DNA from 2 places in the Ureibacillus sp. FSL K6-3587 genome. Region 2 is predicted to be linked to the other one. Evidence: predicted binding sites of a transcription regulator. Region 2 holds the regulator's gene; the other holds the start of a gene.
What was found. Region 2 encodes LexA, which represses DNA repair genes until DNA is damaged. Its sites were predicted from a motif close to CGAACATATGTTCG; they were not measured.

Region 1: a site for LexA is predicted at 11,793-11,806, ahead of parE (DNA topoisomerase IV subunit B). Genes of this name have one in related genera too.

What each region holds. Positions count from the first base shown of each region.
Region 1 covers NZ_CP151969.1:2,953,000-2,966,073, forward strand. Annotated here, with positions in the region: gene NSS77_RS14560 (nucleoside-diphosphate sugar epimerase) at 1-1,099, opposite strand, end outside; gene NSS77_RS14565 (hypothetical protein) at 1,664-1,843, shown strand; gene NSS77_RS14570 (HAD hydrolase family protein) at 1,957-2,409, shown strand; gene NSS77_RS14575 (LAGLIDADG family homing endonuclease) at 2,539-3,312, shown strand; gene NSS77_RS14580 (rRNA methyltransferase) at 3,326-3,709, shown strand; gene NSS77_RS14585 (DUF485 domain-containing protein) at 4,264-4,590, shown strand; gene NSS77_RS14590 (sodium/solute symporter) at 4,587-6,131, shown strand; gene NSS77_RS14595 (EamA family transporter) at 6,265-7,167, opposite strand; gene parC (DNA topoisomerase IV subunit A) at 7,357-9,801, opposite strand; gene parE (DNA topoisomerase IV subunit B) at 9,801-11,774, opposite strand; gene plsY (glycerol-3-phosphate 1-O-acyltransferase PlsY) at 12,195-12,797, shown strand; gene NSS77_RS14615 (HesB/YadR/YfhF family protein) at 12,826-13,074, shown strand, end outside.
Region 2 covers NZ_CP151969.1:3,380,523-3,390,710, reverse strand. Annotated here, with positions in the region: gene NSS77_RS16770 (GspE/PulE family protein) at 1-391, shown strand, start outside; gene NSS77_RS16765 (type IV pilus twitching motility protein PilT) at 405-1,448, shown strand; gene NSS77_RS16760 (type II secretion system F family protein) at 1,487-2,653, shown strand; gene NSS77_RS16755 (prepilin-type N-terminal cleavage/methylation domain-containing protein) at 2,706-3,218, shown strand; gene pilM (pilus assembly protein PilM) at 3,326-4,300, shown strand; gene NSS77_RS16745 (hypothetical protein) at 4,300-4,884, shown strand; gene NSS77_RS16740 (potassium transporter) at 4,881-5,588, shown strand; gene NSS77_RS16735 (prepilin peptidase) at 5,616-6,368, shown strand; gene NSS77_RS16730 (gamma-glutamyl-gamma-aminobutyrate hydrolase family protein) at 7,790-8,539, shown strand; gene lexA (transcriptional repressor LexA) at 8,590-9,207, opposite strand; gene NSS77_RS16720 (LysM peptidoglycan-binding domain-containing protein) at 9,376-9,708, shown strand; gene NSS77_RS16715 (recombinase family protein) at 9,708-10,188, shown strand, end outside.

The sequences.
Region 1 (13,074 bases), 430 kb from region 2:
AGGCCGCTTTCCAATCGATGCGATCTTTGTAGCGGTTTAGCCAATGGGGCTCCAAAATGGCACTGATCAATGAGATTTGCTGCTTGCTGTATTTGTCAAATTGTTCATCCATTTCTTCGTTTGTCGGTTTTTTATAGCCCATATCATCATATAATTGGGAAGCGAGGGAAGGGATGCCTTTCACCAAATGTTCACTTCCAAGCCACTTATATGGGCCGCGGTCGAATTCAAAGAATTGAAATTCCACTTTTTCCTCATCTTCTTCAAATAAATCATCATCCAACAAATCAATGGTTGCATATTCGCTGAAATACGTATCATCCTCAATAAACGTATCAATTTCATCAGCAAAATGCGGATTGATTTCCATACCGTTTCGAATCAATTCTTCGACCATATATTTTTTAAAGGATGAAGAAAGCCTTGCAAGCACCGGGTAATTATATTGCAATGCAGAAACATCCACCATATCCAAATGATCAATCAAATATTTTTCCGAAATTTGATCGCAAGCATAGCATACATATGCAAAATCCACATATTTTAAATAAGGCTCGAAATCAGTCGGATGGAGCTTTATTAAACGATATCGCCAATAACAATAATCGATAATGAATTCCTTTGATAAATGCGGATTTTCCCTACGGATTTCTTCCGCGCTCTGTTCATCAATGATCGGACCATAATGGACAGGAATCGATTTGACATCAAAATCTTCAGGAATGTTCAATCTTGCAAGCGTCTTTTTCGGATCGAATCGCTTTCTTCTGCTCGGATGGGTTTTAAAGGTATATGTGCCGATGGATCCCCGTTCGTCCAATAAGATATAAGATAATTCTTGTTTTTGGTCCCTCGTCAATTTTGTGCCTTTCGGGAATTTCACAGCAGCAAAATACGTGATATCATCCAGGTTGTAAAAAAATTTATATTCACCTTCCCGTGTAAATTCGGAACGGGAATTGTTTTTCTTCCAATATATCAACGCGCCTAAAATGGGCGGATAGTTCGAAAAATAGACATTGGCGATAGAGAAAATATTATGGGACAAAGATTCATCATATACCGCTTTAATAAATTCGATTTTCTTAATTTTTAGCATGTTCGACCTCCATATACAGCTATTATATACTTTTTGGAGAAATAACGGGGTATAAATCGATGAAATCATTCAAGAAAAATGAACAAAAAGTCTTGTTTTATGTATACACGGTCCATCTTGTAAATTTTATGAAAGTTATATCATAATCATGATTCAATTGCAGTGAATATATTGAAATTTAACAAAATCTCCAATTTATGAAACCTGTAACCTATTTTTTTATTCTGAAACAGCTTTTCCTTTCCTTTTGTTCTCCGTCATACATATCCATTCATTTCCTTCGTATAATCCATTTCCCGCATCTTCCGGGCGCAAAACGCGCGTTCACCAGTGAGCTCATGTTGAAGCGTTTCTTTTGTTCGTTTATAATTCGCGATTATTTTCCGGTCTTGTTCAGCCGGTTCAATTTGATAGGAATGGGCATTTGTTGGAAGAGATGTTCATTAGATTTTCTTCTATAAATAAAATATAAATTTTTGTTTTGAACCTGGTACATATGACTCAGTTCGCATAAAAAAATCTGCATTTATTATAGTAACTTCAAAAATGGAGGTGAATGATGGCATGGAAAAACACTTGGAGTTTGATTTCGGCGAAAAAATTTATGTAACAGGCAACGGCTTCAACAATACGCAAGGAATTTTCATCGCATTCCAAAATAATTTCCTTGTTTGGGTTTCTTATGTGAACGGCGAGACTAGATTATTATCAACAGATACTACAGGCCTAACAATCGCTCGCTGATAATGGCATTTATATAAAGGAAGTCGGGATATCAGGGCCAGAACACCCTTCTTAGCCATGCGCCAGTTGGAAAACTGGCGCATATATTTTTTGGTACATAGATGGCAAAACGTTTGGCGAAATATCCCATAAAAACAGTTTCATGGTATATTAGGCAATGGAAAATTAAAGGAAAAGGTGATACGGATGAAGTTTGTTTTTACTTGAATGGAACCATAGTCTTTATAGGACAACCGATATCGGAAAAGATTTTAGATTCGTTGCAGAAGGTCAGGGAAGACGGCCATGAAATTGTCTTTGCTTCTGCAAGACCGATACGGGATATGCTGCCTGTTATCGATCATACATTTCATCAGTTGCCGATGATCGGGGGAAATGGTTCTCTGATTGGGAAGGAGGGGAAAGTGGTAAAAAGCCATCCTTTTCCGGAGCATGTGCTGAAAGAAATGAAACGGTTGATTGTTCGATACGAAGCCACGTATTTAATCGATGGGGAATGGAATTATGCTTATACAGGACCTCTCTTGGAGCTTTCAAATAAATATCGGTCTGTATCCGTGGGTTAAAATCTTTTTCAAGGAGAAAACAGGATGAAGAAGTCACCTAAATAATTGAAAATAAGAACATTTGTTCTTATAATGTTAAATGAGCATATATTCTATCTTGTAAACAGTTTTTCTTGGAGGGGGGATTGTGTGCCAAGAAAACGCGGAATTTCGGATGAAATGATCATTGAAATGTATACCAGCGGCAAGCCGGTGAAGGAAATTTGCGAAATGACCGGGCTTACGGATCGCGGTATCCGTTATGTATTAGAGAAAAATCAAGTAAAGAGAAGGAACGTGGGACAGCCGAGAAAACATAAGGTGAATGAGGATTTTTTCAAAGTTCGGACGGATGAAATGGCCTGGGTTTTAGGTTTGTTTGTGACAGATGGAACGGTCAATAACCGGTTAAACACGATTTATTTTTCTCAAAAAGAGGAGCGGATTTTGAAACTGATCGCCAACTATATGGAAGCGGATTATGTAATAGTTCCGCCGGGAAAAACAAGGACCGTGCCCGTTCTTGTCATCCATTCCCGTGAAATCAAAAGGGATCTTGAACGGTTGGGAATTACGGCGAACAAATCATTGTCCCTGAAATTCCCGCCAGTGCCCGATCAATATTTGCCTTCCTTTATCAGAGGCGTGATTGACGGGGATGGTTGGATTCAAGATAGAGGGTATGTTATGAACATCACTACTGCAAGTGCAGAATTTGCAAATGGCTTGTATAATGTTATTGTAGCATGGGAATTGAGATCTGAAATATCAATTGAAAAAACTAGGTCCGGCAGAGATATTTATCGTGTCTGGGTCAAAGGAAAAGACAGTCTTTCTAAACTGGCAAAAATCATTTATTCAAATTGCAGTGAAAATTTTATTCCGTATAAAAAAGAACGATTAATTCAATGGTTTAAAAAATAGGAGGTGGACTATTTTGTGGAAATTGGTAAATGGGAAATTATTACAAACTATTGATTCTTCAAGAATTAAATATAAAACTCGTATAAGCAAAGCCTTGTTGGATGATTTAAAAATCATGGCAGATAAGAATAATACTTATGTTGGATATTTACTTGAAAATGGCTTTGAAAATATATTAAAGGAGAATGCAATAACATTTGATAAAAAAAACCGTCCAAAAGATCGAGTAGAATTTCGTACAACATGTGATAAAGAATTGCTTGAGAGATTAAAAAAATTTGCAAAAGACCACCAATTGAATCTAAACGATGTTATTGAAGCAAGTGTTGCATACATAAACACAAATGATGTAAAACAAGAAAGTTGGAGATATAGAGTAGAATACGAAGGCGAATAGCGCCTTTTTTTATTCGGCAATATAGGGACCCCGACATAATATATCTTATCGGAAGTAATATCTCATAATCCAAGAATACTTCTAATAGTGAGACAGAAGAAGAATTCTTGTTCTTTTTTTGATTTTCCGACATTTTTTTCCGAAACCGATGTCAAATATTTGTTGCAAAATAATAATAATATAGCTTTTTAAGTTCGATCAAAATATGCAGTATAATAATTTTATGATTTTAAATCCACTATTTTCATCAAATTATTATTACCTGAAATCAATGTTCTGTTTTCCAATAGTCATTTCCGCATTATTTTTTTCAATTTTACCTATTAAATATTTATTTGTTCCCTTTTATCTGCACTACATTTGATCCTTTTGTTGTTTTCACGCAAAAATTTTCTCTTTTAATCAATTTTTTTCGCAAAAAAATTTGAATAATATATAGAAAAAGTATTGCAATTTTGTGAACCGCTCTATAAAATTGAAATTGTAAAATTCTTAAACTAGAATTTTACGAACATGATACAGAAAAAACGTTCAATTTTAAAGGGGGTATGTTTATGGCGAGAGAAAACGGTAAAAATATCGACTACGAAAAAATCGCCAAGTCGGAATCGTTCAGACAGCTTTCCAAAAAGAAAAATTCCTTTCTCTGGACGATCACAGCAATTTTCTTCATTCTTTACATGTTGCTACCAGTCTTGACATCTTACACGAAAATCTTGCATCAAAAAGCATTTGGGGAAATTACTTGGGTATGGATTTATTCTTTCGGTTTGTTCGTTATGACTTGGGGACTGGCACACTTCTATGTTTCAAGAGCAAACAAATATGACAAAGATGCTCAATCAATCATTGATGAATTCGAAAGGGGTGCTGGTCAATGAGTATTACTTCCATTGTAATGTTCTTAGCAATTGTTGCAGTTACATTATATGTCACTTATTGGGCTTCCAAAAGAACGAGCACCGCAACTGATTTCTATACAGCAGGCGGCGGTCTTAAAGGTTGGCAAAACGGTCTGGCTATTTCAGGGGACTACTTATCAGCGGCATCATTCTTAGGGATTGCAGGTTCCGTTGCATTATACGGATATGATGGTTTCTACTACTCTATCGGATACTTGGTGGCTTACCTGGTAGTTCTTTATATCGTTGCCGAGCCATTACGTAACCTTGGTAAATTCACATTGGCCGATATGATCACAGCACGTTTTGATATGGCTAAAGTTCGCGGAGCTGCCGCTTTAAGTACAATCGTTATCGTATTGTTCTACATGATTGCACAAATGGTTGGTGCAGGAGCACTTATTCAGTTATTATTCGGTATTCCTTATTGGGTTGCTGTATTAATCGTTGGTGTCATGATGACAATCTACGTATTGTTCGGTGGTATGACAGCCACTTCTTGGGTACAGATTATTAAAGCTTGTCTATTGATGTTTGGTACTGTTATTATTTCTTTCTTAGTATTATTGAAATTTGATTTCAGTATTGTCAGAATGTTCTCAGAAATGACAACTGCCACTGAAGCTGGAGAAGCATATTTGAATCCGGGATTGCTTTATACGAGCGGTATCAATACAATTTCCACACTATTGGCGTTAGTATTGGGTACTGCAGGACTTCCGCACATCCTAATGCGCTTCTTCACAGTAAAAGATGCCCAAACAGCGCGTTCATCTGTAATTTGGGCTACATGGATCGTTGGTCTTTTCTATGTATTGACAATCTTCTTAGGATTCGGAGCAGCTGCATTCGTTGGTAAAGATACAATTGTTGCCGCAAACCCTGCTGGTAACATGGCTGCACCGTTGCTTGCGGAAGCTTTAGGTGGAGACATCCTGTTCTCATTCGTATCCGCCGTTGCATTCGCGACAATCTTGGCGGTAGTTGCAGGTTTGGTACTTTCCGGCGCTTCTGCCCTATCTCACGACATCTATGGCCAAATCATCAAGAAAGGCCAAATTACAGAAAAACAACAAGTTATCGCAGCTCGTATCGGTTCATTAGTCATTTCAGTAATTTCCATCTTATTGGCATTAGGTGCACAAACACTTAACGTTGCGTTCCTGGTATCATTAGCATTCTGTATTGCAGCATCTGCTAACTTACCAGTTATTATCTATACAATCTACTGGAAACGCTTCAATTCAAATGGAGCTGTATGGGCTATCCTTGGTGGTTTGATTACTGCATTAGTACTTGTGGCAATTTCACCAAACGTATGGAACCCAGAACCAGGTAAAGCCATTTTCGTGGGTACACCACTTGTAAGCTTAACAAACCCTGCGATTGTTTCCGTACCTGTTGGTTTCATCTGCGGATGGCTTGGTACAGTCTTCTCTAAAGAAGCGGATTACGCAAAATACAGCGAAGTTGAAGTTCGCGCACAAACTGGTATTTCAGTAAGCAAAGTCTCCCACTAATTGAATCGCTTACATTCATCCTTATCTTTCTATTTTCCTTGAGTAGTAATACTCAAGGATTTTTTTGTACAGCCAATACTATTCAAAACCAGGTAAGTTGGGGAGGGGGTTGAATAGTTGCCCCTCCCCTTCCCTACTCTCTCGATAATATGACAATAGTAAACAGAATCAATAAAGAACCAAGCCAATCCATCCATCCGAAAGGCACCCCTAAAAAGACGACGGAAGTGAAAGCGGCAGATAATGGTTCGGCACAGGCAAGCAGGCTCGTTTCTGAAGCAGTCAAATATTTTAAACTATCCAAATAGAAATAGAATGCCAAGACTGTTCCACAAATCACGACAAACAAAAAGGCAAAGTTTGTTGTCCAATGCCATTGTCCTTCAAATTGCCAAGGGGCTCTGATGAAGCTGAAAACAATCCCCGCCACCATCATTCCCCATCCGATCGTGATAAATGATCCCCATTTTTTCAATAATTCAATGGGATAAATGGTGTAAAAAGCCAATCCGAATGCGGATAAGATTCCCCAAATAAAGGCCTCTTTCGAAATCGTCAACACATCCATTTTTCCATGGGTTACAAGCAAAAACGTTCCGATGAGAGCCGAAAAAACGGCGATCAGCTCTTTGACTGTCGGTAAACGCTTCGCAATCAGAACATAATACATCGTCACCAAACCTGGTCCTAAATATTGCAAAACGGTGGCTGTTGCGGCATTGCCATGGGCGATGGCCGTTAAATATGTATATTGGACTCCTATCATCCCGACAATTCCAAAAATCACTAACCGGATGGCATCCCTTTTTTGCTTCCATATGTCAAAAATGTGGTTTCCCTCATTTCTATAAGCAATCGCTAACAACAAGGATCCGGCAAGCAACAGGCGGCAGGTGGTAAACCATTCTGTATTGATATGTAAATGTTGAAACATATACTGGGAAACAGTTCCGGAAATGCCCCAAAACAACGCGGCGATAATCACTAAGAAAATCCCTTTCGAACGCGCTTCAAAAGTTAAATAGAATTTTCCCATCTTATACTCCTCCAGATTTATCCATATAAAAATAGTAAAACCTTTTCTTACTTTTTTCAATGACAATGAAAGCCGCCTAGAATCCGGATATGATCTAGACGGCAAAAATCCTGTCAAAATATTTTTCTTTATCACTATTCTTTCCGGTTCTCATCACTAAACGGCGGACGGCATTGGTTCATATATGGATTATTGTTCTTTATTTTCATCTTGTTCGGGATGAAGGATCTTCACAAACAATAAATCGCCATCACTATTTACATCAAATTTCAGTGAGCCGTTCGAATAGCGGTCGGAAATCGGAAGATCCGATACTGCCATTGTTTCTTGAACCTGTTTGATTGTTGACATCACGATCGTATCGTCTTGATGAACAACAGAAACATCAAAAATGCGGTGAGGATTTTTCTTCAATTCTTTCAAAATGACTAATCCGCGTTTGGCTCTTCCCGTTTGCTCAATTTCCGATAAACTCATCCGTTTGATGGCTCCGCGTTGGGTAACGACAATCATCTCGGAATTTTCTTCAATGACATTGACAGCCGCAAGGAAATCTTCGTCTTTTAGATTGATTCCCTTTACTCCTCCTGTTTTTATTCCCGTTACCGGAATTTCCTCAATGTCAAATCGAACCGTATAACTCAAATATGAAGTAAGAATGATTTCTTTTCCAGGAGTCACCAAGTTTGCATAAATCATTTCATCATCATTTTTCAAATTCATCGTTTTGATCGGTTTTGAGTAACGGGTTACTTGATATTCATTAAGTTTCGACAATTTCACTTGCCCCTGTTTTGTCGCTGTTAAAATGAAGAGATTTTCATCCTCAAAGTTTTCAACCCCAACGGCGCCGACAACCTTTTCTCCCTCTTCAATAGGAACGATGCTTGATATGTGTTGTCCCAAGTCCTTCCAACGAATTTCCGGCAGTTCGTGAACCGGTTGAAAAATGTAATTTCCTTTATTCGTGAAGATGAGAAGAAAATGCTGTGTATTCAATGTGTTTTCATACAGCAAATAATCCGATTCCTTCATTGCAATATCTTCCGGACTGGAAGCCGCATAGGAACGAAGGCTTGTCCGCTTTACGTAGCCATCTTTTGTCACGGTCACAACAAAATCTTCACTTGGTATTAATACATCAAGGGATACTTTGATCTCTTTGATTTCCGCCTGGATTGTGGAAAGGCGGGGCTCGGCAAATTGTTTACGCAACTCCAGAATTTCTTTTTTGATCACTTTAATTAACTCTTTTTCGCTGCTTAATATTTTTGTCAGCTTTTCAGTTGTTTTTTGCAATTCTTCATGCTCTTTTTGCAATTGCGTAATATCTGTGTTCGTCAAACGGTAAAGTTGCAAGTTGACAATCGCTTCCGCCTGTTGTTCCGTAAACTGGAACTTCACTTGCAGGTTGTTTTTGGCATCCTTCTTATCTTTGGAAGAACGAATGGTTTGAATGACATCATCAAGTATGGATAATGCTTTGATTAATCCTTCAACGATATGTAGCCGGTCTTTTGCTTTTTGCAGGTCATATTTCGTTCTTCTTGTCACGACATCCTTTTGATGATCGATATATGCATCCAGCATGAGTGGAAGCGTCATCATAGTCGGACGGCGATTATGGATGGCGATCATATTAAAGTTATACGTGATTTGCAAATCCGTATTTTTATAAAGGTAGTTTAAAATGGCTTCCCCATCTACATCTTTTTTCAACTCAATGACGATCCGAAGCCCCACTGTCCGGTCCGATTCATCCCGTACATCCGCAATTCCCTCAAGCCGTTTGTCAAAGCGCATTTCATCGATTTTCTTAACAAGCAAAGCTTTATTGACATCATAAGGGATTTCTGTAATGACAATTTGTTCTTTTCCGCCTCTGATCGGTTCGATCGTCACTTTGGAACGGATAATGATTTTTCCTTTTCCAGTTTCATAGGCTTTTTTGATGCCATCAATCCCTTCGATGATGGCGCCAGTCGGAAAGTCCGGCCCTTTGATGACAGTCATTAAATCATCCACGGTGCAATCCGGACGATCAAGCCGCATCAATACACCATCCAGCACTTCCGCCAAGTTGTGGGGAGGAATATCCGTGGCATAACCGGCAGAAATCCCTGTGGCACCGTTCACAAGCAAGTTGGGCAGTTTCGCAGGGAGTACTGTCGGTTCCACATCCTGGTCATCAAAATTTGGAACAAAATCGACCGTTTGTTTATCGATATCTTTCAGCATTTCGATTGCCAATGCGGAAAGGCGTGCTTCCGTATAACGCATCGCTGCGGGAGGGTCGCCATCAATGGAACCATTGTTTCCGTGCATCTCAATCAATGGATAGCGGGCTTTCCAGTCCTGGCTGAGGCGCACCATCGCTTCATATACGGAAGAATCCCCGTGGGGATGGTAATTCCCGATTACGTTCCCGACCGTTTTGGCGGATTTTCGGAATGGTTTATCATGGGTGTTCCCTTCCCGATACATCGCATAAAGAATTCTCCGTTGCACCGGTTTTAACCCATCCCGTGCATCAGGAATGGCACGATCTTGAATAATGTATTTACTGTAACGGCCAAAGCGGTCACCGATTACATCTTCCAAAGTCAGTTCGTGAAATCGTTCGGTTAGCGCCATTATTCTTCCTCCTTATACTGGATGAAATCAGGTACCAATGTATTCGTATCCTCTTCCATCCCAAAGTCTACATGGGATTCAATCCACTTGCGGCGTGGTTCCACCTTGTCTCCCATCAATGTTGTCACACGGCGTTCTGCCCGGGCACCGTCTTCAATCGTCACGCGGATCAAGGTTCTTGTTTCAGGATTCATCGTCGTTTCCCAAAGCTGGTCCGCATTCATTTCACCGAGACCTTTATAACGTTGGATGACGTACCCTTTCCCGACTTTTTTGATTTTTTCCTGCAACTCCCGTTCTGTCCAAGCGTATTCAATGATTTCTTTCTTGCCGGTGCCCTTTGACACTTTATAAAGGGGCGGCAACGCCAAATACACTTTTCCCGCCTCAATCAATGGGCGCATGTAACGGTAGAAAAATGTGAGCAGCAGCACTTGGATATGGGCGCCATCCGTATCCGCATCGGTCATGATGATAATTTTATCGTAGGCTGCATCTTCAATGTTGAAGTCCGGACCAGCGCCTGCACCGATCGTATGAATGATCGTTGCAATCTCTTCATTTTTCATGATATCCGTCAGTTTTGCCTTTTCTGTATTGATGACTTTCCCCCGTAAAGGCAATATGGCCTGAAAAGTACGGTCCCGTCCCTGTTTTGCCGATCCGCCTGCCGAATCCCCTTCCACAAGGAATAATTCATTCTTTTTTGGATTGCGGGATTGGGCCGGCGTCAGCTTGCCCGAAAGTATGGTTTTTTCTTTTTTGCCCTTTTTGCCGCTTCGAGCTTCTTCGCGGGCTTTTCTCGCCGCTTCACGGGCCTGTTGGGCACGGATCGCCTTGCGGACAAGGGTTGCGGATAATTCGGCATTTTCCTCTAAAATATAAAGCAATTTTTCGGATAATACAGACTCCACTGCCGTACGGGCTTCCGGCGTTCCAAGTTTGCTTTTTGTCTGCCCTTCGAATTGCAGCAAACTTTCCGGAATGCGGACGGAAATGATGGCTGAAAGGCCTTCGCGAATATCCGATCCTTCCAGGTTTTTGTCTTTTTCTTTCAATAGACCGACTTTGCGGGCATATTCATTAAAAATCCGTGTCAAAGCCACCTTCGCCCCCGTTTCATGGGTGCCGCCATCGCGGGTGCGCACATTGTTAACGAAGGATAAAATCGTTTCCGAATAGCCGTCGTTGAATTGAAAGGCAAATTCCACTTCGATTTCATCATGAATCCCTTCCACATATTTCACGGGATGCATGACATCTTTTTCTTCATTCAAATATTCCACAAACGCCTGGATGCCGTTTTCGTAATAAAATACTTCATGCTTTCCTTCTTCCCGTTCATCGATCAATTCCACTTTCAATCCTTTTAACAGAAAAGCGGATTCCCGAAGACGTTCCGCCAATGTATCATAATTGAATTTTGTCGTGGAAAAAATCGTGTCATCCGGAAGAAAATGCACCAGTGTTCCCGTTTCTTTTGTATCCCCGATGATTTCAAGGGTCGTCACCGGTTTTCCGCCATTTTCAAAACGCTGGCGATGGATTTTCCCGTCACGATATATAGTGACTTCAAGAAATTTGGAAAGGGCATTTACAACGGAAGATCCTACACCGTGCAATCCACCGCTTGTTTTATATCCCCCTTGTCCAAACTTCCCTCCGGCATGTAAAATCGTAAAAATGATTTCCGGAGTGGGTTTCCCCAATTTATGCATTCCGGTTGGCATTCCGCGGCCATAATCCCGCACGCTGACCGAATTGTCTTCATGTATTTTTACGATGATATGCGATCCAAATCCGGCAAGGGCTTCATCGACCGCATTGTCGACAATTTCATAAACCAAGTGATGAAGTCCCCGGCTGTCAGTGGATCCAATATACATCCCTGGACGTTTCCGTACTGCATCCAAACCTTCCAATACTTGAATGGCATCAGCATCATATCTGAGTTCCGGTTGATTTATTGCCAAAAGTAATCCCTCCACATACAAACATCCGTTCTGTATCACTAATCGTACTGAGAATATACGCATCTGTCAATAACTAGCACGTTAGAGCATCTTTATCATTTTAACAAATCCTTTCAAATAAAAAAGGAGTTTTATGAAGAAAACCCGTACACTTTTCAAGATTTACGATTCGAGAATATCGAAAATGTCTTTTCGACGGATGATTTTGCAGTTATTTATTTTACTTTGTATACCATATATAATAAATAAAACATTTCTTTCATTCCCGATATAGTTCACAATTTCCTCCTTTTATCACCGTTTTTTTTGAAAAAGTTTTTCATCAATGCCGAAAAAGAGAAATTACACTTTCTCAAAGAAGCGAAAAAGTGTAAAATGATTATCGCTAAAAAAATAGTAAAAATTGAAAGGAATCAAGATATGATTAATGTATTGGCAATCATCTGTGCGTATTTAATCGGTTCGATTCCGTCTGGTTTATGGATTGGAAAAATTTTTTATAAAACAGACATCCGGGAACATGGAAGCGGAAATTTAGGAGCCACCAACACTTTCCGAGTGTTAGGGAAAAAAGCGGGAATTGTTGTAACCGTTATGGACATATTAAAAGGTACCATTGCTACGCTATTGCCGACTTTCTCTTATTTCAGCGATACCGGCGTGCATCCTCTTATTTTGGGGGCAATCGCCGCTTTTGGACATATGTTCCCGATATTTGCCGGTTTCCGGGGCGGGAAAGCCGTCGCCACATCCGGAGGGGTGTTGCTTGGATATTCCTGGCCATTCTTTGTGTTCCTTGTGATTGGATTTTTGATTCTATTAAAAATCACCAAAATCGTCAGCTTGTCTTCCATGCTCATTTCGCTCATCGCCGTCGTTTATAGTATTATTTATTGGATTGTGACAGGTGATTATGCATTATTTATAATGGTTGTGATATTGGCGTCATTCATTATCTACCGCCACCGCTCCAATATTAAACGCATCAAGGAAGGCACTGAGCCGAAAGTGAAATGGTTATAATGTTACTTGAAAGGATTTGGTTGGGGGAATGAAAATCGTCATTTCAGAGGAAGCATTATCTTGGTTCAAGGAAGAAATGGAAGCAACGGCAGGTGATTATATCCGGTTTTATGCCCGCTATGGCGGTTCATCTCCTTTTCATGAAGCTTTTTCCCTTGGGATGAATCGGGAACAACCCCATGATATCGGCATTGAAACGGTCATTGATGATATCCATTTCTATATTGAAAAAGATGATGTATGGTTTTTCAATGAACATGATTTATACGTTACTGTC
Region 2 (10,188 bases):
TGAATCGTTCTTGATTGCATCTTCCGTAGTTGGTGTAGTGGCTCAACGTTTAGTAAGACGGGTTTGCCGTGACTGTGCGGAAACGGTGCCGGCAACCTCGAGGGAAAAGGAACTGTTTGCCAAAGAAGGTTTGCAGATTGAGAACGTGCTCAGGGGGCGCGGCTGTCCTGCCTGCAACCATACAGGTTATAAAGGAAGAATTGCGATTCATGAAATATTGCCGATAGATCGGACGGTAAGAGAATTCATATCACAGCGGAAAGGGATTGCGGCGATAATGGCTTACATGAAGCGCGAAGGTTATCGCACTTTGCTAGGGGACGGTTTCTTGAAAGTATTGGATGGACTGACAACAACAGAAGAAGTATTACGCGTGGCAACGGTTGAATAGAAAGGGATGAGCTATGAATATTTCAATAGAAGATATTCTGAGAAGCGCTTTTGAAAATAATGCTTCGGATATACATATCACTGTCGGAACACCGCCGATTTTCCGGATCCACGGAATGTTGGAGAAATTTGGGGATGTGGAATTCTCTGCCGAAGAAATTGAAGAGATGGTCAATCAGCTTTTGCCCAAGTACAAGTTGAAGGGATATCGAATAAAAGGTGATGCCGATTTTAATTATACATACAATGAAAACGTTCGATTCCGTGTAAATGTTTATAAACAGCGAAATGCGCCGGCAATCGCATTCCGGTTGATTCCTACCAAAATTCCGACGATTAGATCTTTGGAAATGCCAAAAGTGCTATTTGATTTGGCGGAAAGAGCACAAGGGCTTGTATTGGTCACAGGTCCTACAGGTTCCGGGAAATCTTCGACCTTGGCGGCAATGATCAATCATATTAACGAAACAATGAAAAAACATATTATCACCCTTGAAGATCCAATTGAATTTATTCATTCTCACAAAAATTCGATTGTGAATCAACGGGAAGTCGGTACAGATGTAAGAAATTTCGCCACCGGCTTAAGAGCGGCGTTGCGGCAAGACCCGGATGTGATTCTCGTCGGGGAGATGAGGGATTTGGAGACCATCTCAACGGCAATCACGGCTGCGGAAACCGGACATTTGGTGTTTGGAACTCTTCATACATTGGATGTGCCGTCCGCGATCAATCGTATCATCGATGTCTTTCCGCCCCATCAGCAAAATCAGATTCGTTCGCAATTGGCCAGTGTATTGGAAGGCGTCATTTCACAGCGTCTGTTCGTCAGAAAAGATAAAAAAGGCCGTGTGGCGGCAACGGAAATTCTTGTTGCCGTGCCATCTGTAAAAAATTTAATACGCAGTGAAAAGATTGAACAAATTCCAAATATTATACAAACAAGCCGGGCGTTGGGTATGCATACGATGCAACATTCAATCCAGGAATTGCTTGCAAAAGGGCAAGTGTCGTTGGAAGAAGTCAAACCATACATGAACGTTGGTGATTACCGGTGACCATTTACAGGTATGTTGGAAGGACGAGAAGGGGAGAGTTGACGAAGGGGAAAATTGATGCCCCGAGCAAAAAAGCGGCAATCGCAAAGCTCAGGGAGCGGGGCATCAATCCCCGGGAAATCAATGAATCTTCGAACATTCTTGACAAAGAATTCAATCTGGGCAGATCAAAAGTAAAAAATCAGGATTTCGTCATTTATTGCCGTCAATTTGCCACATTGATCCGGGCGGGGGTTTCAGTCGTTGAAGCGACGAATATATTGGCTCGCCAAACGAGAAGCAAACCGTTAAAGAGGGCATTGGAACAGGTGGAGGAAGATGTCCGGTCGGGTCTCTCTTTTTCGAAAGCGACGAAAAAACATCCAAAAGTGTTTCCGGATTTGTTCGTCAACATGATGATGTCCGCTGAAGCGACCGGAAACCTGGATACGATTTTGGAAAAATTGGCGACAACATTTGAAAAGCAGTACAGCTTGAAGAAAAAAGTGCAATCTTCCATGACATATCCGTTGGTATTGCTCGTACTGACCATCGTGGTAGCCGTATTTATGATGGTGGTCATAGTCCCATCTTTTATCGAGTCCTTTGAGTCGATGGGTGCCGAGCTGCCGGCCATTACGATCTTCACCATCAAAATCAGCGAAATATTGCAACATTATTGGTGGAGCGTGCTGGGTGCGATTCTTCTCATTGTATTGGTGTTTTACTTCCTATATAAAAATAACGGGAAATTTCACTATGGTGTGCATTATACATTGTTAAGAATTCCGATTTTCGGACCATTATTGCAAAAGTCCGCACTTTCAAGAATGATGTCCAACCTTTCTTCATTATTCAGCAGTGCCGTACCGATTTTGGAATGTTTGACGATTGTGGAAAAGGTGATCGGCAATCCGGTCATCGGAAAAGTGATTAGGGATGCCAGAAAAAGTTTGGAGAAAGGGAGTTCGTTGGCAGAGCCATTGGAAAATAGTTGGTTATTTCCACCGCTTGTCACGTCGATGGTACATATCGGGGAAACAACAGGTACACTTGATTTTATTCTCCAAAAGGTTTCGGAATTTTATGAAGCGGAAGTGGATCGGAGTGTCGATACATTAAAGGCGTTGATAGAGCCGGTTATGATCCTTTTCTTGGCCGTGATTGTCGGTGGAATAGTTGCAGCGGTCTTCTTGCCGATGTTCAGCTTGTATGAACAAATGTAATGGAAATAGAATGGAAAAATTATTCAAACCCTTTTAAGGAGGTGAGAAACAGTTGAAAGAATCATCTGTACATAATCAAAACGAATTACATACAAATTCTGGAGGAGGATTTTCTATGATGAAATTATTGAAAAAACGTTTGAAAAATGAAAAAGGTTTAACATTAGTAGAATTATTAGCGGTAATTGTTATTTTGGCCATTGTTGCAGCAATAGCGATTCCAGCGATTGGGAACATAATTGAAAACTCACGTTATAATGCCGTAAAAGCAGATGCAATCAATGTACTAAATGCAGCCAATTTATATTTTACAGAGAATAATGAAGAAACAACTGTTACTGTAGGAACATTAAAAAAAGACGGATTCTTAGATAGCGAAGGAAAAATTCCAACTGAAAGTACAATTTCTAAAGCTAAGGGAGGTCATAAATTAACTACATCTGCTATAACATATTCTGGTCAAAAAACAGTTACATTTAGTAATGCTACAATTAAAGAGATTAATGATGATTCTCAAGAAGGTAGTACTGATGGTGATAAAACTATTTCAACCCAAACCCCATAGTTTTTCATAGAACACCCAACTCTTTTTGTTGGGTGTTCCATTGAGAAACTAATGAATTCATAATACATGTTCATTAGTTGACAATTTTATCAAAAGGAGCCCTGCGTATGTTTAGACGAAATAAAAAGTCGAATGTTTCCATTGAAATCAACGATTACGTACTTCGCTCCCTCGTAATGAAGGGCCCGGATCTATCGCAGGCGGAAGTATTTGAAATTGCCATACCGGAAGGGGTGATTGCCGAGTCCGAAATAAAAGATGAGGTGGCTTTGTTTGAAGTGTTCAAACAGTGCCATTCATTATGGGGTGGAAAAAAACAGGAGATCCGTATGATCGTTCCGGATTCTATCATTCTATTGAAAACATTTGATCATCCGGACGATGTGGAACCTTCAAAATTGAGGGAATATGCGGAAATGGAGATTGGCTATTCGATTCACCTTCCATTTGATGATCCGTTGATCGATGTATTTGACCCGGTGGAAGGGGACGGCAAGGCCATGATGTTTGCCGCCAACTCCGAACCGGTGAACCAATACATAAATTTGCTTTTGGATATACATACGTACCCGGAAGCTGCGGATGTCAGGGCCCTCTGTAATTTGAGATTGCTCGAATCCATGAACCTTTTGGATGACACAAAAACCTATCTGCTTACAAATTGGCTGATCAATGAATTGTCCATTACCATTTATTCAAAAGGGAATGTTGAATTCCAAAGATTTCAGCCGCTGGATACAGATTTGAGCAAATGGAAGGCGAAGGAAGCGGGTGAACATCAATTGGATTTCTCCTATTTGGGAGAGTTTGATGAATACCGCATGCTGATTACCGATCAAATGTTGGAGCTGGAGCGAATTATGGATTTCTTCCGTTTCTCCATCAGCAAGGAACAAAATGGAATCGATGAAATCATCGTTATGGGGGACAATCCGAATCTCAATAACATCCATTCCCATTTGAAGCAAAATTTCGAGTTGCCAATCAAACTCATTAATGACCAATTCATGAAAAAGCATTATCCAGGATTCAAGGCAAAACATGCAGCATTACTTGGACTTGCCTTAAAGGAGGTTAAATGATGATACCGGATATTAACCTGTTGCCGAAAGTTGATCGAAGGCAGTCCACATCCAAAACTGTATACATTGTATTATCCATTATCGCGTTGCTCTTTGTTGCATTCTTTGTGTTCCAGTATTTTAATTATCGTGGTGAAATTGCCGATTTGCGGAGCGAGGAGCAGCGGGTGATTGATGAGCGGAATCGGCTTCAAGCGGAACTGGACAGCATATCGGTTGACACTGGTTCATTAAAGCAATCGGTTGATTTTGTCGAAGCGATTTCTTATCCGGTTTCACCGATTCTTGATGAAACGATTCGTTTGCAGCCCGGACATTCTTATTTGAGGGAATATGCCTTTGATGCGCAAACGGCGGAAGTGTCCATGGATTTTGAAACATTAAGTGATATTTCCAAATATTTATCCCGATTATCAAGCAGTACATATTTCTTTGATGCACAAGTTTCATCCATAGAGCATTTTGAGCTTGGCAATCAGGAAGTGGAAGGGAAAGCGAATTTCAATGAAATTCCACGTTATGCGGTCAAATTTACTTTGTTGATCAATCAAAATGCTTTAGCTGCTGGAGGTGGTAACCAATGAAGTCATTAAGTGGGAAAAATTCGACCACTTTATTGTTGATCGTCCTCATAGCAGCGCTGTTATTTGCTTTCTACTATTATATAATTCTGCCGAAAAAAGAAGAGGTTGAATCTCTTGAATCGTCCATTGAATCAACCCGCTCGGAAATATCATCGCTCGAGCAGCAAATCGAGGAGATCAACGCATCGAAAAACCTCGATCAGGCAACAATTTTTGAAATGCGGAAAAAAGTGCCTCAAACAAGAAACTTGGACGATTTGGTATTAAATATAGAAGAAACTCAATACGTCTCAGGAACAAAAATTTTATCCATCGATTTTAACAACTATGATACGCTTGTTGCTGATTCCGGATTTGACCGGCCGGATGCTTCTGCCGAAGAGGATGAAAGTGATGGGGAAAATGAAGGAACATCTCAAGGAGAAAACGAAGAAGAATCAGATGAAGCACCAGTTTCTCCGATCGATAATGAATCCTTGCCGCCAGAATTGAAATTAATCACCTTTGAAATTGACGTACAATCTCCGGACTTTCAGCATTTAGTAAACTTTATTAAAGAAATTGAAAAAATTGAACGTATCATGCACATCGATATCATCGATTTTTCATTGCCAGGTGAAGAAAATGAATTCGCCGAAAATCCGGAAGACAGCATCGAAGCAACAATCCAAGTGACAACCTTCTATTATGAAGGGGATGTGTAATCGATTGGAATTGTGAGGAGCGCTTTTATGGATATTTTGTATTCTGTTTTTTTCTTCCTGTTTGGGATTGTGCTAGGCTCGTTTTATAACGTTGTGGGACTTCGTGTTCCGTTAAAGGAGTCCATCATTACGCCGCCGTCCCATTGTCCGAAATGTCAAAGACGGTTAACCGCCATCGATTTGATTCCGGTGTTTTCATACATTTTTTTACATGGAAAATGCCGGACATGCGGCGCCAAAATATCACCCATTTATGTAGCAACAGAGCTACTAACCGGAGTGCTTTTCGTATGGAGTTATCTGTTGCTTGGACTATCGATTGAACTGGCCGTTGCACTCTTTTTCATTTCATTATTGGCCATAATCGTCGTTTCGGATATTCAATACATGATCATTCCAGATAAAGTGCTTCTTTTCTTTCTGCCTTTTCTGATCATCGGCCGTATCGCTTCCCCCCTTGAACCGTGGTGGGATTCCCTCCTCGGTGCTGCGGCCGGATTTGGCATTTTATATTTCATTGCTGTGATCTCAAAAGGCGGAATGGGTGGAGGCGATATTAAGCTGTTTTTCTTAATTGGGCTGGTTTTGGGAACCGTGAAGACATTGCTCGCATTGTTTTTGGCCAGTGTTATTGGCGTGATTGTTGGAATCATTGTGATCAAAGTTCGCAAGCAAAGCCGCAAAGTCCCGGTTCCTTTTGGGCCATCCATTGCCGTTGCGGCCATCATTGTATATTTTTACGGCGATGCAATGATCCGATGGTATTGGAATTTGTTTTAAAGTGTAGAAACCTCTGCTGATTTGGAGCTTTAATAATATGGTGGATAATGGATAGATGATGAATCCGCATCCCAAAAGTTGGACTGGAAAAGCTGACTTTTGGGGTGTTTTTTTATTGGAAAATGCAATGGTGTGAATTTTGAAGGGTTTCCGGAAAAATTCAAAAAGCGGATAAGCGGTGAAACGAAAATCAGAAGTTTATGCTATTCGTTGAAGATGGGCAGGGCTAATAAGATTTGAAGACAAAAAGAAACGGATACCGAATAAAATTTCCATGTTGACATTATAAGCGTAAAAATGGTAAAAACAATAAAGAAAGAGTAATATTGTAACAGAAAATTCATATGGTTTGATGAGCTAACCAAAGATGATAAAGTAATGTTTCTCTATGAATAGTCATAAAGAATTATGTTGTTGGGAGATTTTTCAAAAATAATAGTAGCTGGTACAAGCCCCAACCTCTCCGATAGGGACTTTATACCAGCAAACTGATTGGATTGTGTAATTGGAACACTGATTTTAAGGGTAACTGCCCTTTCTCTGTTCTTTGATCCTTTTAAAGGATGTTATGTATAAAAGGGAACTTATTATAAATTGGAAAGAGAGACAGTATTCAACTTACGGCCTTTGTCAATCAGAAAAGGCTCTTCAAACATGGTTCATAAAAAATTCAAAAATATGATGATGAAGGATTTACTATGCAAGATGAATTTTGTCGACATCATTTGCATGTTGACCTGAAAAGAAAATTAGCCGGCATAAGTTCATCCCATATCTTACTTATGCCAGCTAAAAGCTTAAGCTGGGTATTCCAAATTGAAATAAAGAACAGCTTGTCCAGAAAGCTTATAAAGAAACTTTCTGTTTGTCAGGATTAAAGAAGACCGCCTAAAAGGCTGTTAAGTAAACCAAGTACTAATTGTAATAAGTTTCCTACTAATTGCATGACTACACCTCCCAGCGTTATGTATAGCCTGTCTTACTTTTGTCGAAGAATGATCTTCGAATCGGAGTAGTACAGACATCTTACATAATGAATATAAAATTTCTCAATATTACCGTCAATGGTATAAAATTACTTAATAGTATTTATGGATAAATAGTAACTTTTTCTAAAAATCCAAAAGGCCGCACGACCTATTATTTTTGATGAACTGGTTATATTATAATAAAAAACTATTAATTAACAGAATTATTAGTGATTGAAAAAGAAATATCTTTAAATATTGCTATAGTGAAAATAATAATTTATGGAATTGGAAGATGCTCTTTTCCCATTGTAAGCAGAAAGCTCTATTCCGGTCCGAATCTCTATTAGTAAAAATGAATCTTTTTTCTGTCAAACCTTTGTCACTATGAAGCAAAAGATGTCGAAAACAATCGGAATATGCAGCATTTAAAGTAAGAAATGTTCAAACTCTTTGCCTTTGGTCAGGAATATTTTAGCCATAAAGGAGGAAACCTGCATAAAACCGATAATTGGCATCACGTTGGATTGGGATGATGGGATATATAAGGTTAATGAGGCGTACGTGAAAGCGGTGGTGGATGCGGGAGGAGTCCCAGTCTGCCTGCCATATGCCGAAGAATCGGCTGGCGACCGGATGATTTGTACAATTGATGGGTTATTGCTTACCGGCGGAGGGGATATCAATCCAATTTTCTTTGGAGAAGAACCGCTTCCAAAGTTGGGAAGGGTCTTCACGAAACGGGATGAACGGGAAATCCAATGGACAAAACTGGCGATCCAACACCATATTCCGATTCTTGCCATTTGCCGTGGTTTGCAAGTATTGAATGTGGCGCTTGGGGGAACCATTTACCAGGATATTTATGATCAATTGGAAGGAAAGGTTCTCCTTCATTCCCAAACCTCTCCCCGCTTTGAAACGTCCCATTTTGTACAGCTTCAAAAACAAAGCCGATTGAGCCGAATTGTTCAATCGGACAAAATCTCAGTAAATTCCTTCCATCATCAGGCGATTAAGGATGTTGCGGCAGATCTCAGGGTTGTCGGAGTATCAAGCGATGGCATAGTGGAAGCGGTGGAACATCAAACGGCTCCGTTCTGTCTGGGCGTTCAATGGCATCCGGAACAATTGGCCATTTGCGGCGAAGAGGTTTCAAAGAAGTTATTTGAAGCATTTGTTCATGCCTGTAGAAAAAAATAAAATAAAAAAACTCGCATTCCAATTAAGAGATTGCGAGTTTTTTTATTTCATTAATGAAATCTTCGGTACAAACCAACAACGATTCCCAAGATGGTCACTTTATCCACAATAATCGGATCCATCGCCGAGTTTTCCGGTTGAAGTCGGAAGTGGTCTTTTTCCTTATAAAAACGTTTCACGGTCGCTTCATTTTCTTCGGTCATGGCAACTACAATATCCCCATTATTCGCAGTGGATGTTTTCTTTACAATGACATAATCCCCGTCCAAAATCCCTGCTTCAATCATCGAATCCCCCATCACTTCCAACATGAATAATTGATCGTTGCTTGTTCCGTATGCGTCAGGTAAAGGAAAGTATTCCTCGATGTTCTCGATCGCTGTAATTGGGCTTCCGGCAGTCACCCGGCCAACCAATGGCACATGAATTACTGATTGTTTTTGCGGTTCTTCTTCACCATCCAATATTTCAATCGCCCGAGGTTTTGTCGGGTCTCTTCGGATATATCCTTTTTGTTCCAGGCGCGTAAGGTGACCATGTACTGTTGAGCTGGAGGCAAGCCCAACCGCCTCACCTATTTCCCGAACGGATGGAGGATATCCTTTTGCCCGAACTTCCTTCTTTATAAATTCCAAAATATCTCTTTGCCTTTTTGACAGCTTTTCCATCGTGGTCACCTCTAATGTGAATAGTTTTACATATTTTACATATAGTATAGCAATGAATCTCGGAGAATGCAAACACAAGTTCGAAAAACACTCTTGACAAAAACGTACGTTCGTATTAAAGTAAGAACAGATATTCGGAACAAACATTCGTAAAAGGGGAAGAAAATTATGGCTTGGTTAAAAAGAAATCATTACTTAAAAGTGCTGATTATTGTTTCTTTAATCATAATTGCTTATATTTTTATTACAGATGAAGGGGAATTGACTTTCGAACAAATTACAATCAAAGAAGGCGATACCCTTTGGACATTGGCGGATCGCTATAAAGGAAATTTGACGAAAGAGGATTGGATTCGGATGGTGGCGGTTGAAAACAATCTTGACGGAGAACATATCATTGCCGGAGAAACGTTGATGATCCCGGTTCCGAAAGATGCGATCTATATTGCCATTAATGAAGAGGATGAAATTCAATCAGTAAAGGTAGCGAGCAAACGATAATGGGAAATAACAAGGCGGTTATTTATGCAAGAGTAAGTACGGAAAAAGCTGAACAGGAAACTTCCCTGGAACGGCAAAAGGAAGAGCTTTCACGATATGCCCGAAGTTTGGGCTTTCGTGTGGATAATATATTTGAAGATTGCCACAGCGGTTATGATGTAGATCGTGATGGACTGCTTGAAATGCTGGATTATATTTCGGAAAATGAAATTTCTGCTGTCTTCGTACAGGATGAAACCCGATTAGGCCGTGGACATGCCCGGGTAGCGGTACTGCATTTGCTTAAAAAAAGCGAGACGGATGTATATTCCCTTAATGATGCCGGTCCATTGAAATTGAACGAAATGGACGAAATGCTGTTGAAAATATTAGCGATTGTAGAGGAGTATCAACGGAAAATACATAATGCAAAAATTCAGCGGGGAATGCGCCGGGCCGTTGAAAACGGATATCGTCCCGAACGGAATTTCAAAAATAAAC